DNA from 2 places in the Lacibacterium aquatile genome. Region 1 is predicted to be linked to the other one. Evidence: riboswitches for the same ligand, from Rfam matches in the RefSeq annotation. Region 1 holds a riboswitch; the other holds the start of a gene.
The links. Region 1 has a riboswitch for S-adenosylmethionine ahead of ACFSM5_RS05530 (methionine ABC transporter ATP-binding protein). Riboswitches for the same ligand answer to the same signal wherever they lie in the genome.
Positions count from the first base shown of each region.

Region 2: it holds a riboswitch for S-adenosylmethionine, as region 1 does, so the genes downstream of both, metZ (O-succinylhomoserine sulfhydrylase) here and ACFSM5_RS05530 (methionine ABC transporter ATP-binding protein) in region 1, are expected to answer to the same signal.

Region 1 covers NZ_JBHUIP010000004.1:4,318-13,024, forward strand. The annotation lists gene aroQ (type II 3-dehydroquinate dehydratase) at 1-283, opposite strand, end outside; gene ACFSM5_RS05505 (substrate-binding periplasmic protein) at 399-1,109, opposite strand; gene ACFSM5_RS05510 (AraC family transcriptional regulator) at 1,191-2,048, opposite strand; gene ribA (GTP cyclohydrolase II) at 2,230-3,360, shown strand; gene ACFSM5_RS05520 (hypothetical protein) at 3,364-3,531, opposite strand; gene ACFSM5_RS05525 (hypothetical protein) at 3,546-4,502, opposite strand; SAM riboswitch at 4,721-4,797, shown strand; gene ACFSM5_RS05530 (methionine ABC transporter ATP-binding protein) at 4,865-5,908, shown strand; gene ACFSM5_RS05535 (methionine ABC transporter permease) at 5,889-6,542, shown strand; gene ACFSM5_RS05540 (MetQ/NlpA family ABC transporter substrate-binding protein) at 6,609-7,385, shown strand; gene ACFSM5_RS05545 (hypothetical protein) at 7,382-8,707, opposite strand, start outside.
Region 2 covers NZ_JBHUIP010000014.1:220,088-228,794, reverse strand. The annotation lists gene ACFSM5_RS18200 (pyridoxine 5'-phosphate synthase) at 1-127, shown strand, start outside; gene ACFSM5_RS18195 (peptidoglycan-binding domain-containing protein) at 229-1,062, shown strand; gene ACFSM5_RS18190 (MFS transporter) at 1,067-2,227, opposite strand; gene ACFSM5_RS18185 (rhodanese-like domain-containing protein) at 2,389-2,838, opposite strand; gene metZ (O-succinylhomoserine sulfhydrylase) at 2,854-4,059, opposite strand; SAM riboswitch at 4,112-4,190, opposite strand; gene ACFSM5_RS18175 (ArnT family glycosyltransferase) at 4,191-5,681, opposite strand; gene ACFSM5_RS18170 (lipid-A-disaccharide synthase N-terminal domain-containing protein) at 5,685-6,005, opposite strand; gene ACFSM5_RS18165 (glycosyltransferase family 2 protein) at 6,007-6,729, opposite strand; gene ACFSM5_RS18160 (DMT family transporter) at 6,806-7,696, opposite strand; gene ACFSM5_RS18155 (hypothetical protein) at 7,773-8,435, opposite strand; gene ACFSM5_RS18150 (hypothetical protein) at 8,457-8,707, opposite strand, start outside.

The sequences.
Region 1 (8,707 bases):
CGACGGCCTTTAGCGCATCGAGCAGTGCAATGGAAGTGTGGGTATAGGCCCCGGCATTGATAATGATGCCCTGGGCGCTGTTCCGCGCTTCCTGGATCCAGCCGACCAATTCGCCTTCCATATTGGACTGGCGGAAATCGATGGCCAAGCCATGCCCATGCGCAACAGACCGCACCTGTGCCTCGATATCGGCAAGGGTGGTGCGTCCGTAGATTTCAGGTTCCCGGGTGCCGAGAAGATTGAGATTCGGCCCGTTGAGAACAAGGACGAGGGGGGATGACAATCCTAGGTCTCGTATGTCCGTTGCGATCAGCCACTGGTTATAGCATGTCAGACGGGCTGCGCAAGGAAATGGCTAATATGTGGCGAGCATAAGCAAAAAAGCCGCCTGCCAAGCCCTAGCGGGTGGGATGCATCAGCGCCTGAAAGGTCCCTTCGGCGATCAAGGCGCGATGGCGGCGTTGCATGCCTTCGACGATCGCGGCCGGAACGTCGCGCGAGGCAACGATGTAATATTCCACCTGGAATACAGGCGGGCCGACATTGATCTGGCTGCGCAGGGACGGCTTGCCGCCACGACCGGTCAAGACCCCCATGGCGCTGAGCGGTGCCAGCCAGACGTCGATCCTTTTGGCCAGCAGCTTCTGCAGATTGGTCGCCTCATCGCGGGTGGCATCAAACGCCACCTGCCGATGGTCCAGCCAGGGTTCGGCAAATCCGCCCTCCATAACGCCGATGATGCCCATCGTCTGCGCTTCGGTCAGGGTCTCCGGCGCCGGTCGGGGAGCGAGGGCGGCAAACCCGGCGGCTTCGGTCGCCAGCGGGGCGATCCATTGAAAACGGTCTTCGGTGTCGCGGGTTCTGGCCTTCATGATGCCGATGCGGCCGCCGTCTTCGAGATCGCGGATGAAACGCAGGCTCGGCAGAATACGGAAGTCCTGATGGATCCCAACCGCCGATACGAGCTCGCGGGCGATGTCGATAGCTGGACCATAGGCGATGCCGTCCTGATCGAAGACGTAGGGCGGAACCTCGTGCGCAATCAGCTCCACCGCCCGGGCAGGGACGGCGGCCAAAAGAAACGGCAGGATGAGCAGGGCGCGCAGCATGGCGAGGGTTATGCGCGCGGCCCTGCTTCAGGTCGATTGTCAAAAGCTACAGGCTGTCATACGTCCCAGGCGGGCGTCGGATCAGCCTTTAAGCGGCAGATAGATATCCGTCAGCCATTCGGCGGGCGGCAAGCTGCTGGGATCGTTCAGATAAATCTCGAAGCAGGGGGCGTCGGCCGTTTCCTGCCCGCTTTTGACCAGCCATTCGCGGAACAGCCATGCGTAAGCCTTTGGTAGCTCGGCATAGGGTCCCTTGTGCCGGACGACGGCGAATTTACCGCCTTCGATGTAGCCGCTGTCGACCTCGCCCCCCGTCGGGGTTTCTTGGGGAACGGTGAGGCAGGCGAAGGAGCGGAGGTCATCCAGCGGCACCCCGTCGGGATCGTCGTAAAAGATGCCGATCATCAGGCTGTCGGGCGAAAACAGGTTCCGGGCGCCTGCCCAGGCCGCCAGTTTGTCGAAGGCGGTGCCGATCTTCTGATAGTCGCCCTTATGGGCAATACGGGCCACATGGCGGGTGGGGGTGGTGCGGATTTCGGCCGAATAGCTCATGGGGTCATCCTCGACGGGTTGATAGGGGGAGGGAACCACGAGCAGTCCCTGGGAGCGATAGGCGCCCGGCGCGATGCCATAGGCGGCCAGGAATGCCCGGCTGAAGGCGGCAAGGCTGCCGTATCCGGCCTGCCGGGCGATCTGCTCCAGACTGTCTTCGGCCTGAAGCAAGGCCGCTGCGGCACCATGCAGGCGCTGACGGCGCAGGGTATCCAGCACGGTTTCCCGCATGATCGCCCGGTAGATCCGATGGAAATGATAGGGCGAGAAACAGGCGATTTCCGCCAGCCCGTCCAGGCTGTGATCCTGGCCGGGGTGGGCCGCGATATGATCGAGGACCCGCTGGATGCGATGCTCATAACCCATCAGGGTGGCTGTCTTGTTCATGTTCCCTCCGCCGACCACCATAGGGGCATCGCTTTTGATAGATCTTGCTAAGCTCAAACACTTGCTAAGGGGAAACCAGGGGGCGTAGCAATGGCAATGCAGCCACGCTCTTGCCGCTTTAGCGGGCAAGCGCCATCTGCCCTATAGTGTCTTTGTTTGTTTTTGTCCTTCGAGGCCCACCGTGACCGCCCCAGCGTTTCTTGCCGCCTTCAATCCTGTCGAGCCGCCCGAGCCCAGCGATCTGCTGGCGCTGGATCGTGCTATCGGGGAGGTGCGGCGAACCCTGCCGGTGCGTCTGGTGGGGGCGGATGGTCAATCGGTGCTGGCCCTGCCGGTCGAAGGTTGCGAGGCCCGCACCCAGGCTTGGCTCGCTAGCTTAGCTCAGGGTGGTGTGGAACTTGTGATGACCCGCCGCCGCGCGATTGCGCTGGGGTGGGAGAGCGATGCACCGTCGGATGAGGCTGTGGCCTATGACCTGCCGCAGCAGGCTTGTGAGCCCGGTACGCTGGCCCGCATCGCCGATCCGGTGTTGGCGATGGAACAGGGCCGCCCGGAGGCGCCGAAACGCCGTGCGCCCCATCCGCTGGCCGATGCCGCCATCCGTCTGATGAAGATCGCGCAGCTGCTGCCCGCCGTACTGTTGTTCCCAGCCAGCGAGGGCGCGGCCCTGCTATCGGTCGCGGCGGACACCATCCGCGACTACGATCTGCTCTCCGGCCGTCTGCTCCATAAGGTGTCGGAGGCGCGGGTGCCGCTGGCCGAGGCCGAAGACGCCCGCATTGTTGCTTTCCGTCCTGCCGACGGTGGGCCGGATCATCTGGCGATCCTCATCGGGCAGCCGGACCTGACACAACCGGTACTGACCCGCCTGCATTCCTCCTGCATCACCGGCGATCTGCTGGGAAGCTTGCGCTGCGATTGCGGCGAGCAGCTGCGCGGCGCGGTCAAGACGATTGCCGAGGCCGGTGGCGGTATCGTGCTCTATCTGGTGCAGGAAGGCCGGGGTATCGGCATTGCCTCGAAACTTCGCGCCTACGCCCTGCAGGACAAGGGCCTGGACACCGTCGATGCCAACGAGCATCTGGGGTACGAGCCCGACGAGCGCGACTATCACATCGCGGGCGCCATGCTGCGTCAGCTGGGGGTGGGTGCGGTGCGCCTACTGACCAACAACCCCTCCAAGATCGCGGCGCTTTCAGAAGCCGGGATCACGGTGGCCGAGCGGCTGGTCCATGCCTTCGCTGCCAATCCGCATAACGAGAAGTACCTCGCGACCAAGGCTGAAAAAGCAGGGCATCTACTGCCGAAGTAAGGATTAGATCTTCTCGATATAATAGATCAAGATCCAGCCGTCTTTCTGACTGCCGGTGTAGGAAACATCTTTGTTTCCATTGTCGCGACTCATTTGAGCCTCGGTTTCCATCTGCTCTTCTGTGATTCCGGCGTGGTATTTGGTTTCCATTTTTACATATTGTTTGGCCATCTAATTTCTCCTTGTCATTTTGCAGCTTGTATTGCGGCTTTCCACGGTCCGATGTTTTGCGTTGAGCGATCAATCCCGAGGAGCACCTGTGTCAGAAGTCTTTTGGCCGCTGCATCATTTGCAGGGCCTTTAAGCTTTTGCTCAAATTGCTGTGTTCCGATGGTCGTGCCTGTGACAGTCGAGATCATATTGCTGGTGTCTGTATCGAGCTGCGTCGGCGGTGCTGCCAGAATTGTGTATGCCTCACCTGGGGGCAGGTCCTTGACGATTGCCACCAACTCTTTCACCCGTTCTTGAGCGTCAGCGGCGACGAACGCCTTGTCTCTGGTGACATTGAGGCTCGTTTCCGCTTTCGCCTTCGTTTCACCGGCTTTTTCCGTGATGGTTGTAATGGCGCCTGGGATTGATCCGGCATGATAATATCGTTCGATATCCATAAGGGCGCGCCCAAGGGGGTATTTATCGTCGCTTAACGATAGGCCCCTTTCGATATCGGCCAGAATTTTTGACCTCTCTGCCACCATCGACGCCAGCAATGCAGGCATTGTGCGCTCGTAATATAGATTTTTGTTGATCGATGTCTGGCTGCCGGCGATCCCAGCCGAGACGGCGGATAATACCCGGCTGGCCGCTGCTCCTGTGACTGTCGCCCCGGCTGTGCCGACGCCGATCCCCATAATGTCGAGCGAAAGGTTGGTGATGACGCCTTCCTTATAAAGCTGTTCGACAAAATCGGAAAACATCAGGTCAAATGCCTGTAGCTGGCCATAGACGACTTCGTCGCGATATGCGCGTCGGTCTGACCCTTTACCCGCATAGGTCGCAAGAACGTCTGTATTCGGAAGGAAATAGCGTTCGCGGAGTTTGCTGGTCTTATCCGATATTTCTTCCGGGCGGTCAGGGTAGCCACCCAAAGAGGTGCAGCCCGAAAGCATGAAGACGGCACATGCCAATGCGAGAGATGGACGCATGGATATCTCCCATGGGTTATGTTTCTTCGGCATCACGTCCGCATGAAACGTATTTGAGTACGATATGCAATTTGTGACAAATTTCAAATATCTGCTTTGTTTAATTTTTGAAGTGGTGCACGACGTGTTATATGCATTGATTTTCTGTGAAATGCATTTCACGCATATCAAGTCACAGGTAATTTCCGATTGATTTCCAAATAGGTCAGGCCTACGTTCCTGATTACCGCGCCGATTTGAGCGACAGATTGCGGGCGCGTTATAAATACCGCTAAAGCGATGGGCCTAAACCGCCCAGCCGACGTCGCCGTAACGTTGAGCTTTTGGAGGCGTGGCCCGTGCCACACACAGATACATCACCGATGATCCTGCTGGACGGGATCACCAAGACCTATAGCGGCAAGTCCGGCTCGGTCACTGCCGTGCGCGACATCACCCTGTCGGTCAATAAGGGCGAGATCTACGGCATCATTGGCCGTTCTGGCGCTGGTAAATCGACCCTGATCCGCTGCGTCAATCTGCTGGAACGCCCCACGTCGGGCCGTGTCATCGTCGATGGCGTCGATCTGACGGCCCTGGGCGAGGGCGCCCTGCGCGAGAAGCGCCGCGAGATCGGCATGATCTTCCAGCATTTCAACCTGCTGTCCTCGCGCTCGGTTGTCGAGAATGTCGCTTTCCCGCTCCAGCTGGCGGGTCTGTCGAAGTCGGCGGCCCATGCCAAGGCGCTGCCGCTGCTGGATCTTGTCGGGCTGGCCGATAAGCGCGATGTCTATCCGCGTGCTCTTTCGGGCGGTCAGAAGCAGCGTGTCGGCATCGCCCGTGCACTGGCGTCCGAGCCCAAGGTTCTGCTGTCGGACGAGGCGACCTCCGCCCTCGATCCCCAGACGACCGAGACGATCCTGGAGCTGCTGCGCGACATCAATCGTCAGCTTGGTCTGACCGTTCTGCTGATCACCCACGAGATGAGTGTCATCCGCGATATCGCCCATAAGGTGGCGGTGCTGGATGGCGGCGTGATTGCGGAAGAGGGGCCGACGGCGGATGTCTTCGCCCGCCCCAAGACGGCGACGACCCAGGATTTTGTGAAGGGCCTCTTCAACCGCGATCTGCCGGCGGCGGTTCTGAAGCAGTTGAAGCCCGCGCCGTCGGCCGGTGATCAGGTGCTGATCCGCATCCAGTTCCATGGCGAAAAGGCGCTCGACCCGGTGATATCGCGCCTCGTGCGGCGCTTCGATATCGACGTCAATCTGCTCCATGGTCAGCTCGACCATATCGGTGAGGCAGCTTTTGGCACCCTGGTGGTGGCGCTGCCGGGCGATGGAGAAACACAAGTTAAAGTCTTGGCGGACTTGAAGGATCAGGCGCTGGACACGGAGGTGCTGGGTTATGTCGGCCGCGCTGTTTGATCTTCTGTTCAACTCCCTGCTCGAAACCCTGTCCATGGTCGCGGTGTCGACCCTGGTCGGTCTTGCCGCAGGTTTGCCGCTGGGCGTGATTCTGGTCGTCACCGACCGGGGCGGCATTGTCGAAAATTGGCCGGTCAACCGGGTCTTGGGCGTAATCATCAACGCCACCCGCTCGACCCCCTTCATCATCCTGATGGTGGCGGTGATCCCGATCACCCGCTCCATCGTCGGCACCTCTATCGGGACGGCGGCGGCGCTGGTGCCGCTGTCGATTGCTGCAACGCCGTTCCTGGCCCGTCTGATCGAAACGGCCTTGCGTGAAGTGGATCGCGGCCTGATCGAAGCGGCCCAGGCCATGGGGGCCTCGCCGGTCCAGATCGTCACCCGGGTTCTGCTGCCCGAAGCTCTGCCGGGGATCGTCGCGGCGGTCACCATCACCATCGTCTCGCTGATCGGCTATTCGGCCATGGCGGGTGCGATTGGCGGCGGCGGGCTGGGTGACGTCGGGATCCGTTATGGTTACCAGCGCTTCAATGTCGAAGTGATGCTGACCGTGATCGCGGTGCTGATCGTGCTGGTCCAATGTCTTCAGAGCGCTGGCGACTTCCTCGTCCGACGTCTTTCGAAACGCTAATTAACCCCTTGAATTCAATCAGATCGTAAGCGCAAACCGCTGCGATCCACACTCGGAGTCTGTCCCATGAAGCGTGTCCTGCTTGCTGGCGTTGCTGCCGCTCTGTTTGCTCTTCCGGCTTTTGCCCAGTCGCTGAAGGTCGGCGTCACCGCCGGTCCCCATGCCGAGATCTTCGAAAAGGTCGCCGCCATTGCCAAGAAGGATGGCGTCGATATCAAAGTGATCGAATTCAGCGACTATATTCAGCCGAACGCTGCCCTGGCGTCGGGCGATCTGGATCTGAACTCCTTCCAGCATCAGCCTTACCTCGATAACCAGGTTGTTGAGCGCAAGTATGATCTGGTGTCGGTCGGTAAGACCGTTACCTATCCGATCGGCGTCTACTCGCGCAAGATCAAGAGCCTGGACGAGCTGAAGGAAGGTGCGAAGATCGCCATCCCGAACGATCCGACCAACGGCGGCCGTGTGCTGCTTCTGCTGCAGTCCAAGGGCCTGCTGAAGCTGGATCCGAAGGCCGGCCTGAAGGCAACCCCGCTGGATGTCGCCGAAAATCCGAAGAAGCTGAAGTTCATCGAACTGGACGCCGCTCAGCTGCCGCGCAGCCTGGATGATGTGGATCTGGCGTCGATCAACACCAACTTCGCCATTGAAGCCGGTATCGATCCGATTAAGGACGCCATTGTCCGCGAAGCGCCCGAGAGCCCCTATGCCAACATCCTCGTTGTCCGCACCCAGGACAAGGACAAGCCTTGGGTTGCCAAGGTGGTGAAGGCCTATCAGTCGGATGAAATCCGCACCTTCATCCAGGAACGCTTCAAGGGCGCTGTCATCGCCTCCTTCTAATTCAGGCGATACGCGATAAGCCCATCTGGGGCTTCGATGCGGCGGTAGTCCTTCAGGGCTGCCGCCGCTTCTGTATCTTGGGTCAGCCATCCCAGCCAGTCGAAGTCGCGACCGTCGAACCCGGCCTCCAGCCTGGGGTCGGTGACGACTATCAAAGCCGGACGCTGGCGCACCAGTTCATCCACCGTGTGGCGCCAGAGGTCATGTTCGGCAGGCGGCATGGCAGAGGGGGCGTGGAAGGGCACCGGATTGCCCTGGTCTTGCTCATAGACTTCCCCCATCAGCCACAGGCTCATGGGCCAGGCGAGGGAGCGGGCCTTGGCCTGGATCAGCGCCGGATATTGCGGGGTGATGCTGGTCGAGAGCCAGAGCAGCGTTTTGCCGTGCGCCTCATGGTGCAGAAACTCGGCGATACGGCCCGGGGCCGTCCCGGCAAAAGCTGCCTGTTGCCGACCGGGCATGTACCAGGAAACGCTGGTGAGGGCGCAGACGACAATGATCACCAGCGCCCGGCGGTCTTTCAGGAAAGATAGGGCGACGGCTGCCAAACTCAGGACGAGGCCCTGGCGCGCGGCCAGGAAATGATAGTCCCAGCCCTTGGCCTGCAAGGTTCCGGCGATGCCTGCACCCAGGGTGAAGAGCCCGGCGGCAATCGCCAGCCCGCCGGCCCGGCGCAGAAAGGGCGACACAAGGGCCAGAGGAATGGCGACCAGCAGCAGTTCACGCTCGGTCAGCATCTCGCTCCAGCGGAGGCCGTCGCCAACCGCGTAGTAATTCAGCCCGGTCGGCAGAACCTCGGTCAGATAGGGGCGGGCAAAGAGCCATGCTGCGCCGATGTAAAGGACGCCGACCGAGATCATGGCGAAGGGAGTGTGATCCCGGAAACTCTCTCTCACTCCCCGGCGGATCAGCAGGGCGCCCTCGATCAGGATCGGCACCAGCAGGAAGTGCGGCTTCACGCAGATGCCGATGGCGGCGGGCAGGGCGACGGCAATCGCGTGGCGGGTCGAAAACGGCAGGCCGCGCCAGCGCAGATCGGCTGCGGCGAGATAGGGCAGGCAGCTCAGGAACAGCAGATGTTCGCGCTGACCGAAGGAATGCTGGGGCAGGGCGAAGGCCGCCAGGATCGCCGCCGCGCCCAGCGGCAGGCGGCGTTCTGGCGGGAGCTGGATCAGGAATCCCGCGACGCTCGCCGATGCCAGGATCGCGAAGAAGCCGTTATAGATGCTTCCCGCGGGCAGACCGGTCAGATTGGCGAAAGCCGCCGGTATGCTGCTGATCCAGAAGATCAGCGGCGGGTTGACGTCCGTCATATCGCGATA
Region 2 (8,707 bases), on a different contig from region 1:
CCTGATCCGGCGTCTGAAACCGGAGGAAGTGTCGATTGGCCATGCCATTCTGTCCGATGCCCTGGACGTAGGTCTGGGCGAGACCGTGAAACGCTATCTTGGCGCTATAAAAGACGGTTTGGCCTGAGATTTTCGTCACTTAGAGGGCAGACTTGAAAAAACGTCCGTTGTTCTGCCTTATTTCACCTGTATAACAAGCGTAGGACATTAGGATTAAATAGCCGAACCATGATCGCGACACGTCTGCTTCTCAGCTCTCTTATGGCCGCCACCTTGCTGGCGACGCCTGTACTTGCCCAGTCGAAAGACGAGGTCGAGGAAGCCCAGAAGATCCTTATGCTCATGGGCAAATTCTCGAACCGGCCGACCGGCGAGATGACCGATAATACCCGCAAGGGCATTACCGATTTTCAGCGCGAAGCCAAGCTGCCGCAGACCGGCAAGCTGGACGGCCAGACGCTGAACGCCCTGCGCGAAGTCCGCGATACCAAATACTCCAAGGGCCTGTCCCTTCCCACGGCTCAGCAGCAACAGCAGGCACGTACTCAGGCAGCCTTGCCCCCGCCCAAGCCTGTTGCCGTGCCTCAGGCCAAGGTGGACTCGGAAGAATTCGGCGGCTCTGCCCAGACCCTGACCGGCTATGGTCAGCGGTCGAGCGGCTCCAGCGGCGGCCCAACGCTCACGGCACCGCAGATGAGCGCCGGTAGCCAGCAACAGCAGACTCAAAACTACACTTCGCCGCAGAACCGCGCGCTGAATAACCCGAATCTGCCGCCGCCCATCTCGCGCCCCAACGGCGTCAATCCCCCGGCCGTTCCCCGTGAACAGGTGACTGCCGAGCATATGTATTCAGCCCCCAGCGCCAACTTCCCTGCCGCCAAGGCCGAGGAAGAGGGCATCAGCCGCTTCTGGCCGTGGCTTGCCGCCGGTCTGATGGTGGCGATTGCAGGCTGGATCGTGTGGCGCGGGTTTGTGTCCTCGGGTGCCAGTGCGAACAACCCTTATTTTGTCGGGAGCGCTGCCGCCAATCTCGGCACCAAGCGTCGCGAACCGACGTTCTAAAGAGCTATTTCGGGTCGCGCCAGAATATCCAGGCGGTGAGCAGCATCGCCGCCTGGACCAGCGCCACGATCACAACGACACCCGGCCAATCGAACTGGGCTAAGGCCATGGCTGGCACCACGGCCCCCAGGCTTCCCCCCAGATAGTAGCTTGCGACATAGAGCCCGACGGCCGCCGTCTTGGCCTCGGGTGCATTGCCCGCGACATAGCCGGTCGCGGCGCTTTGGGTGATGAAGATCCCGGCACATCCCACGGCCAGTCCCGCGATAATCACGGGCAGGGGTGAAAAGAGCGTGAGCACCAGCCCCGTACAGGCGATGCCAACCGCCGTGGCCAGCGCCCCGCGCCGCCCGAACAGGCGGATCAGCCGCCCCGTCCAGGGACTAGCCGCGACACCCGTGAGATAGACAATGAAAACCGCCCCGAGTTGCCCGGTCGACAGGCTATAGGGCGCGGCCGCCAGATGGAAATTCGCGTAGGTGAAGAGGGCCACCAGGGAAAACAGCACCCCGAAGCCCAATGCAAAGGTCGCAACCAACGGCGGACGGCGCAGATGCCGCCCCATGGCCCCGACGACACTGCCCAGCGAGTCGGCCGGGCGGAAACTCCGCGCTGGGGGAAGATAGGCCCAAAGAGCCAGCCCGCACGCCAGATTGAGGATTGCGAGACTGCCCAGCCCCCAGCGCCAGCCATATCCCTCCGCCACCAGGGCGGCGACAAAGCGGCCCAGAAAACCGCCCATGATGGTTCCGGCGATATAGAGACCGCTGGCACGCGAGATCTCGCCCGGCTCGTACTCCTCCCCCACATAGGCGACCGTGACGGCAAAGATCGCAGGCAGCAGTAATCCCTGAAGGAAACGCCAGAGCAGAAGCTCGGCGAGGCTACCCGACAAGGCCGTCATCAGGGTCGGAAGCACAAGAGCAAGGCAGGCACCGACGATCAACCGCTTGCGCCCGAATCGGTCTGCCAGCGCGCCCGTGATCGGGGCCATTAAGGCAACGGCGGCGGTACCGACGGTGACGGTCATCGCAACCTCCGCCGGTCCGGCCTGGAAGGCAGCGGCCAGATCGGGCAGCAGCGCCTGGGTCGGGTAGAGATCCAGGAAGGCAGCGGCACCCGCGAGGGCAACCGCCAGCGTCCGTTTATCAATGGGTGCCGCCATGGTCCTCCTCAAGCCTGCCCACGCAGTCACCGGATTTCGTCATCCCGTGGCTTGACCACGGGATCTCCTCCGGGTGCGTGTCCACACTATCTTGGCCGAATTGGATAATCTCCCGGAGGAGATCCCGGTGTCGAGCACCGGGATCACGGCTTTTTACGGCTCTAAGCTTGGGTCCAGGGCAACCCTTCGACCTTCCAGCCCGCCAGCGATCCTCGGTGCTTGCCGGGATCGAGCGGCCCTTCGAAGCCGCCAGCGATATTATAGACGCGGGCATAGCCCTTCTCGGTGAGTTTCTTGGCCGCCGCCAAACTGCGCACGCCGGACCGGCACAGCAGCACCAACGGCGTTTCAGCCGTAATCACCGGGATGCGCCGCACCTCGCCGACGAACCCGTCGTTGAGAGCAGACGTCGGCCAATGCTGCCATTGGACTTTATGCGCCGTCCGATTGAGCGAGGTCAGATCGGGAAGACCGACGAAGTTCCATTCGGCTTCCGAGCGCACGTCGATAAGCTGCGCGGTCGGCTCCGCCACCAGCAGATCCCAAGCTTCGCGCGGCGAGATATCACCCGCATAGAGCGCGGCGACAACGGGGGGCGATCCATCAGGCATAGTGCCTCTCCTATCTCAGGAATGCGCGGCGGCGGCCTTCAGGCCGCGGTCGATATCCGCCAGCAGGTCGTTGACGCCTTCCAGGCCGACCGACAGGCGCACCAGCCCTTCGGTGATCCCCATGGCCAACCGGTCCTCCTCGGCCATCGCACGATGGGTGGTCGTGGTCGGATGGGTGATCAGCGACTTGCTGTCACCAAGGTTGTTCGAGATATCGATGATCTTGAAGGCATCCATGAAGGCCCAGGCGGCAGCGCGACCGCCCTTCAGTTCCAGCGACAGGATGGTGCCGCCGCGATACATCTGGCGACGCCCCAGTTCGACCTGCGGGTGGCTGTCGTGGTGGGGATAGAGCAGCTTGGCGACCTGCGGCTTGTCGCCCAGGTGGTCAGCCAAAATCTCCGCGGTATCGCAGGACCGCTGGACGCGTAGCGACAGGGTTTCGAGGCCCTTGGACAGCAGCCAGGCATTGAAGGGAGAGAGCGCAGGGCCGGTGTGACGCAGGAAGGGCTGCAGCACATCGGTGCAATATTCGGAGGTTCCCAGCACCGCGCCACCCAGGCAACGGCCCTGACCGTCGATATGTTTGGTCGCGGAATAGGTGACGATATCTGCGCCCAGCATCAGCGGGCGCTGCAGCAGCGGGGTCGCGAAGGCGTTATCGACAATGACCTTGGCCCCCGCCGCATGGGCGATGGCGCTGACCGCCTTCAGATCGACCAGGGCCAGGGTGGGGTTCGCCGGGGTTTCCAGGAAGAAGACCTTGGTATTGGGGCGCACCGCGCTTTCCCAGGCCTTCAGGTCGTCGCCGTCGACGAAGGTGGTCGTGATATTGTAGCGCGGCAGAATGGTCGACAGGATCACATGGCAGGATCCGAAAAGCGCGCGGCTCGCGACCACATGATCGCCTGCATTCAGGGAGGTCGCGAGCGCCGCATAGACCGCGGCCATACCCGAGGAGGTGCCATGACAGCCCCCTGCCCCTTCGATCTGGCGCAGACGCTGCTCGAAGATATCCAGGGTGGGGTTGGCATAGCGGGAATAGACGAAGCCGGGGTTCTCGCCGGTGAAGCGGGCCTCGGCCTCGGCAGCACTGCCATAGGTGAAGCCGGAGGTCATGTGGATCGCCTCCGACGTCTCGCCGTAATTGGACCGGGTGAGCCCGCCGCGAATCAGCAGCGTGTCCAGTTCGATAGCGTCGTCGGGATGTGGGATACCCATGAAATCCTCCAAGATCACAAACGTTCGATCCGACCGGGAGGAAGCAGGCGCGGAGTCCGCGCGCACGACCTTTTAGCTGCTTGTTTAACGTGGCCGCAAGCCGGTCGGCTCAAATCACCACGGGAAGTTGTTTAACCCTTGCTTGGCGGATCCGTCAAGCCCCGCAGCAGGAAAAGATGATAGGTCTCCGAAGCGCCTTTGCCCAGGGGAACCGTGATCGCGCCGATCCGCTCCTGTTCGCGGAAATGCTGCAAGGCGCCGGGCTGGTTCGAGCGGGTAACGTAAAGGATCGTATCCTCCCGCGCTTGGGAGGCCGGATTTTCCATCTCAAACTGGCTGTCGGTCCGCCCGTTCGCATCCCACTGCACCTGCTTGCGCGGCCGCGCGTAATAGGCGAGCTGGGCGTAGAGCAGCCGCTGATCCGTCATCAGCACCGGCATGCCGCGTTCGGCCAGCACACCCGCAACAGCCCGACCGATGGTGCGCCCCCCCTGGAAGCGGCGGGTCGGATCGCTCTTATAGGGGATCTCCACCCCCGCCATCCGGGCAAGGTCGTGGTAGGTATAGCCGATACCCATCGCCACCACATGCAGCACCGTGGCGGCGATCAGGACCATACGCCCCCGCTTGCCTTCCGCCAGCATCGCCGCGACCAGAACGCTCCCACCGACATAGCTGACCGCCGCCCAATTGGCATTGGCGCGCGACAACATCGACAGGCCGGTCATCAGTACCAGCGACGGCAGGATCAGGCACAGCAACAGCGCAGTCGCTTCTGCTTTCCAGAGCGTCTTGAAGCGCACGACGATCAGTCCTACGAGCGCCGCAAACGTAATCGGCCCGAAGACCCCCAACTGACCGGCGATAAAATCGCCCAGCTTGGCCGGATCCAGGCGAACGCCATGGCCGAGGTCGGCGTTATCAGCCGTATGGGCCAAGGTCGCGCCGCCGTTCATGGCGTTCCAGATCAGGTTCGGCGACAGAACCGCGAGGCCGACGGCGATCATCAGCCAGAGCCCCGGCATCCGCAGCAGATCGCGCCGCTTGGCAACGACCCACAACAGCAGGCCCGCCAGGAAATAGACCATGGCGTATTTGGCCAGCAGGCCGACACCGAAGGCCACCCCCCCGACCAGCCACCATTTCAACTTCTGCGGCGCCTCAACCGCCCGCACCAGGGCATAGAGCGACAACGCCCAGCAGAACAGCAGCGGCGGATCGGTCGAAATCAGCAGGGACGACCAGGAGACGCCGGGGATCAGGATATAGGTGAGCGAGCCCCAGAAGCCGACCCGACGAGAGAAAAGCCTGTTCCCGATCCCATAGATCAGCAGCGCGGTGCCGAGATGCAGCAGCGGTGATGCCAGGCGCACCACAAACTCACGGTCGCCCAGCAGCCCGGTGAAGGCACCGATGATCCAGGCGATCAGCGGCGGCTTGGAGTAATAGCCAAAGCTCAGCTCTTGCGCCCACAGCCAATACTGCGCTTCATCGCCATGCAGGGGGTAAAATTCGTTGCTGTTAACCAGCAGCCGGCTGGCCGTCACCAGAAACAGCAGCGATACGCCGAAGCGGAAAACTTCGGGCGGCATATCGTCTTGCGGTTTGGTGTCGACGCTCATCCTTTATGCACCCTGGTTCGAGCGCTGTTCCTTGCGCACCAGAAAAACATTGCGGATATAGACGATCAGGCCCAGCAGCTGACCGAGGCCGAACACCAGTTCCTCGCGATGGACGGCATAGGCGAAGAGCGACAGGCCGCCCGCGATGCTGATCCACCAGAAGGCCATGGGGATCATCGACCGCTGATGCTTTTCGCTATAGATCCATTGGACGATGAAGCGCGACATGAACAGCGCCTGGGCCCCGAAGCCGACCAGCAACCACCAGCCGTCGGCATGCCACTGCTGCAGGAACAAGCCCCAGAATTTATCGATAAGCGCCATCTTATTCCTCGTTGGCGGTCGGGATCGAGGCACGGCGTTGCAGCCATGCGACCCCCAGAAGATCCGACACTCCGACCAATGCGCGGTCGAGATTGCCGTATTTGGAAACACCCTGCGTGCGATGGCGGTGATTGACCGGCACAGAAACAATGTGTCCGCCCTGGCGGATCATCAAGGCACACAGATAGCGGTGCATGTGTTTAAAGTAAGGAAATTCGAGGAACTGCTCGCGCGGGAAAAGCTTCAGGCCGCAGCCGGTGTCGGGCGTGCCGTCCTTCAGCATTGCGCGGCGCAGCTTGTTGGCAAGGCGCGAGGCGATCCTCTTGGACAGAACATCCTGGCGCTTCACCCGCCAGCCCGCGATCAGCACGGGCTTGGGGTTGGTCGCGATCTCCTGCTGGGCGCGATCCCACATGGCGGGAATATCGGCCGGATCGTTCTGCCTATCGCCGTCCAGGGTCGCAATCCAGGTGCCGCGCGCCGCCTTTACACCCGACCGCACACCGGCAGACTGGCCGCAGCGCGTCACATGACGAAGGGAGCGGAAATTTGGCCCCTGAGCCCGCAGCTCGGCCAGGATCTGCGGGGTCGCATCGGTGGAGCCATCATCGACATAGATGATTTCATAGTCGAGTTTACCGTCGAGGGCGGCGCGGATCTCGGCCACCAGCGGGCGGATGTTCTCGGCCTCGTTGAGGACCGGGACGACGACGGAAAGCTGCATCTGGCAAAAAGCCCGCTAATCTCGAGGAAATACGCCGCAACGGCGTACCTTAAACGCCCTGCGCTGACCAGTTATTTCAGCTGCCTTTTCGTGCCATCAGAATGCCGGTCAGCACGATTATGCCGCCGCTGATCGTCCAGGCCGTCAGCGGTTCGCCCAGCATCGCCGCCGCGATCAAGGCCGCCCCCACCGGCTGGATCAGCAGACCGACCGCAGAGAATGTCGCAGGCAGATGGGCGAGGCTCCAGCCGATCAGCCCCTGTCCTGCCGCGTGAGTAAAGAAGGCCAGCCCCAGCACGACACTCCAGCCATAGGAGGTCTGCGGCATGATCGTCTCGCCGAATGCCAGCGCCACCGGCAGCAGAATAACGGCCGAAACAATCGCGCTGATCAGCATGATGCGGCCGGTGCCGACCCACTGCCGGGCCTTCTTCACGTAAAGCAGATAGGCGCAATAGAAAGCAGCGGTGCCGATGGCGATCACATCACCCGCCAGTTGCTCCGGCTTCACCGTGAAGCTGCCCCCCATCAGGACGATGGCTCCGCCCACCGCCAGGGCTAGTCCCGCCAGGAAGCGCAGCGAATAGCGCTCGCCCAGGAAGCAGAAGCCGATGACCGCCATATAGACGGGCATTAGGTTCGGCAGCAGCGTCGCATTGGCAACCGACGTCCATTTGACGCTGAGATGCCAGAAGCCCAGGTCGGCAGCAAAGGCGATACCGGCCAGAACCATAGCGCGCCATGCACGATTATCCGGCGAACTGTGCACGCCACGCCTCTCCAAAACCGTCCAGAGCAGCAGCACGGGGATGGGCAGGAAGACACGCCAGAAGGCGGTCGCCGTCGGCCCCACCTCGGAAAGACGCACAAAGATCGGCGCCATGGCGATGCAGCAGGCACCGGCGAACAGGGCCAGCAACGGCCAGCGCGGCAGGCCGGTGGATTGGGGTTCGGAAACAGCGGACATGGCGCGGGAGACTATCCGCCCGCCCCACACCCAGCAAGCCGCCTAGTCGACAGGCAGGGTTGCGATGGCAGAAGCCTTAGTTCTTCGCAGCGGGAACGCGACCTTCGACGCTGGCGGTTCGTGCGATGTTCGTCAGTTCCGCAGGCGAGATGCTTTCGCGCGTAGCGCATACGAAGGCCAACAGGTTACCAAGATCGGTACCAGCCTGGACGGAGGCACAATAGCCGACGTCTTTGCGTCGATAGTGGCTGAAGTTGTAAACCACCCCGTGTCGCGTCTCGGCCCAATCTCTTAGAAGAGTGGTTTCGTCATTGAGCGGTCTTGCCTTGGCCCAAGGGGCAATCGGATCCGCCGCCTTTGGATTGATCGCGAATACCATTGCCACTATTCGGGGATCAGCAGCTATCGATCCAAAAAAGACCGCTTTTTCGGATGCCATCGGAATAATGCCGGAAGTATAGACGTCCGGTCTGAAAGCGGTGAGATCAATGCGGGTCGGATCGGGCGCATTTCGATCAACCTCAAAGGGTAACTGACTTAATATTTTCGGATCATCGGCCTTGATTGCCGCTGCAAGTTTCTTCCCCTGATCAGGATCGAGATAATTCAGAAACAGCTGCATGCTGCCGACTTGCAGTTCGATCTTGTGCTGCCGCTCCTGTTCCGACCCCTTATAGGCACATCCAGCCAGAAAAATTGCCGCGATCACCAGTGGCGGGAACTTCCGCAGTTTCTTCATCTTCAAATCCATTGAATTGAATTAATCGACCGGAAGCGTTGAGATATCCGCACCTTCCGCAGAGAATTGCCCCGCTAGGCCTACACCATTGACGATGGCTTCAGCCCGTGACTTCCCTAGCGGTTGGCCAGGCGGCGCGCAAATATCTCCATAGATGGCGGCGGTCCAGGAACTGCCTGCAAAGATGACACAGGATGTGTCGCGCAGCCGGTAACGGGCATAATCGATAGTCGTTCCCGACGCTATGCGCTTGGCCACCCCCCGTGACAGCA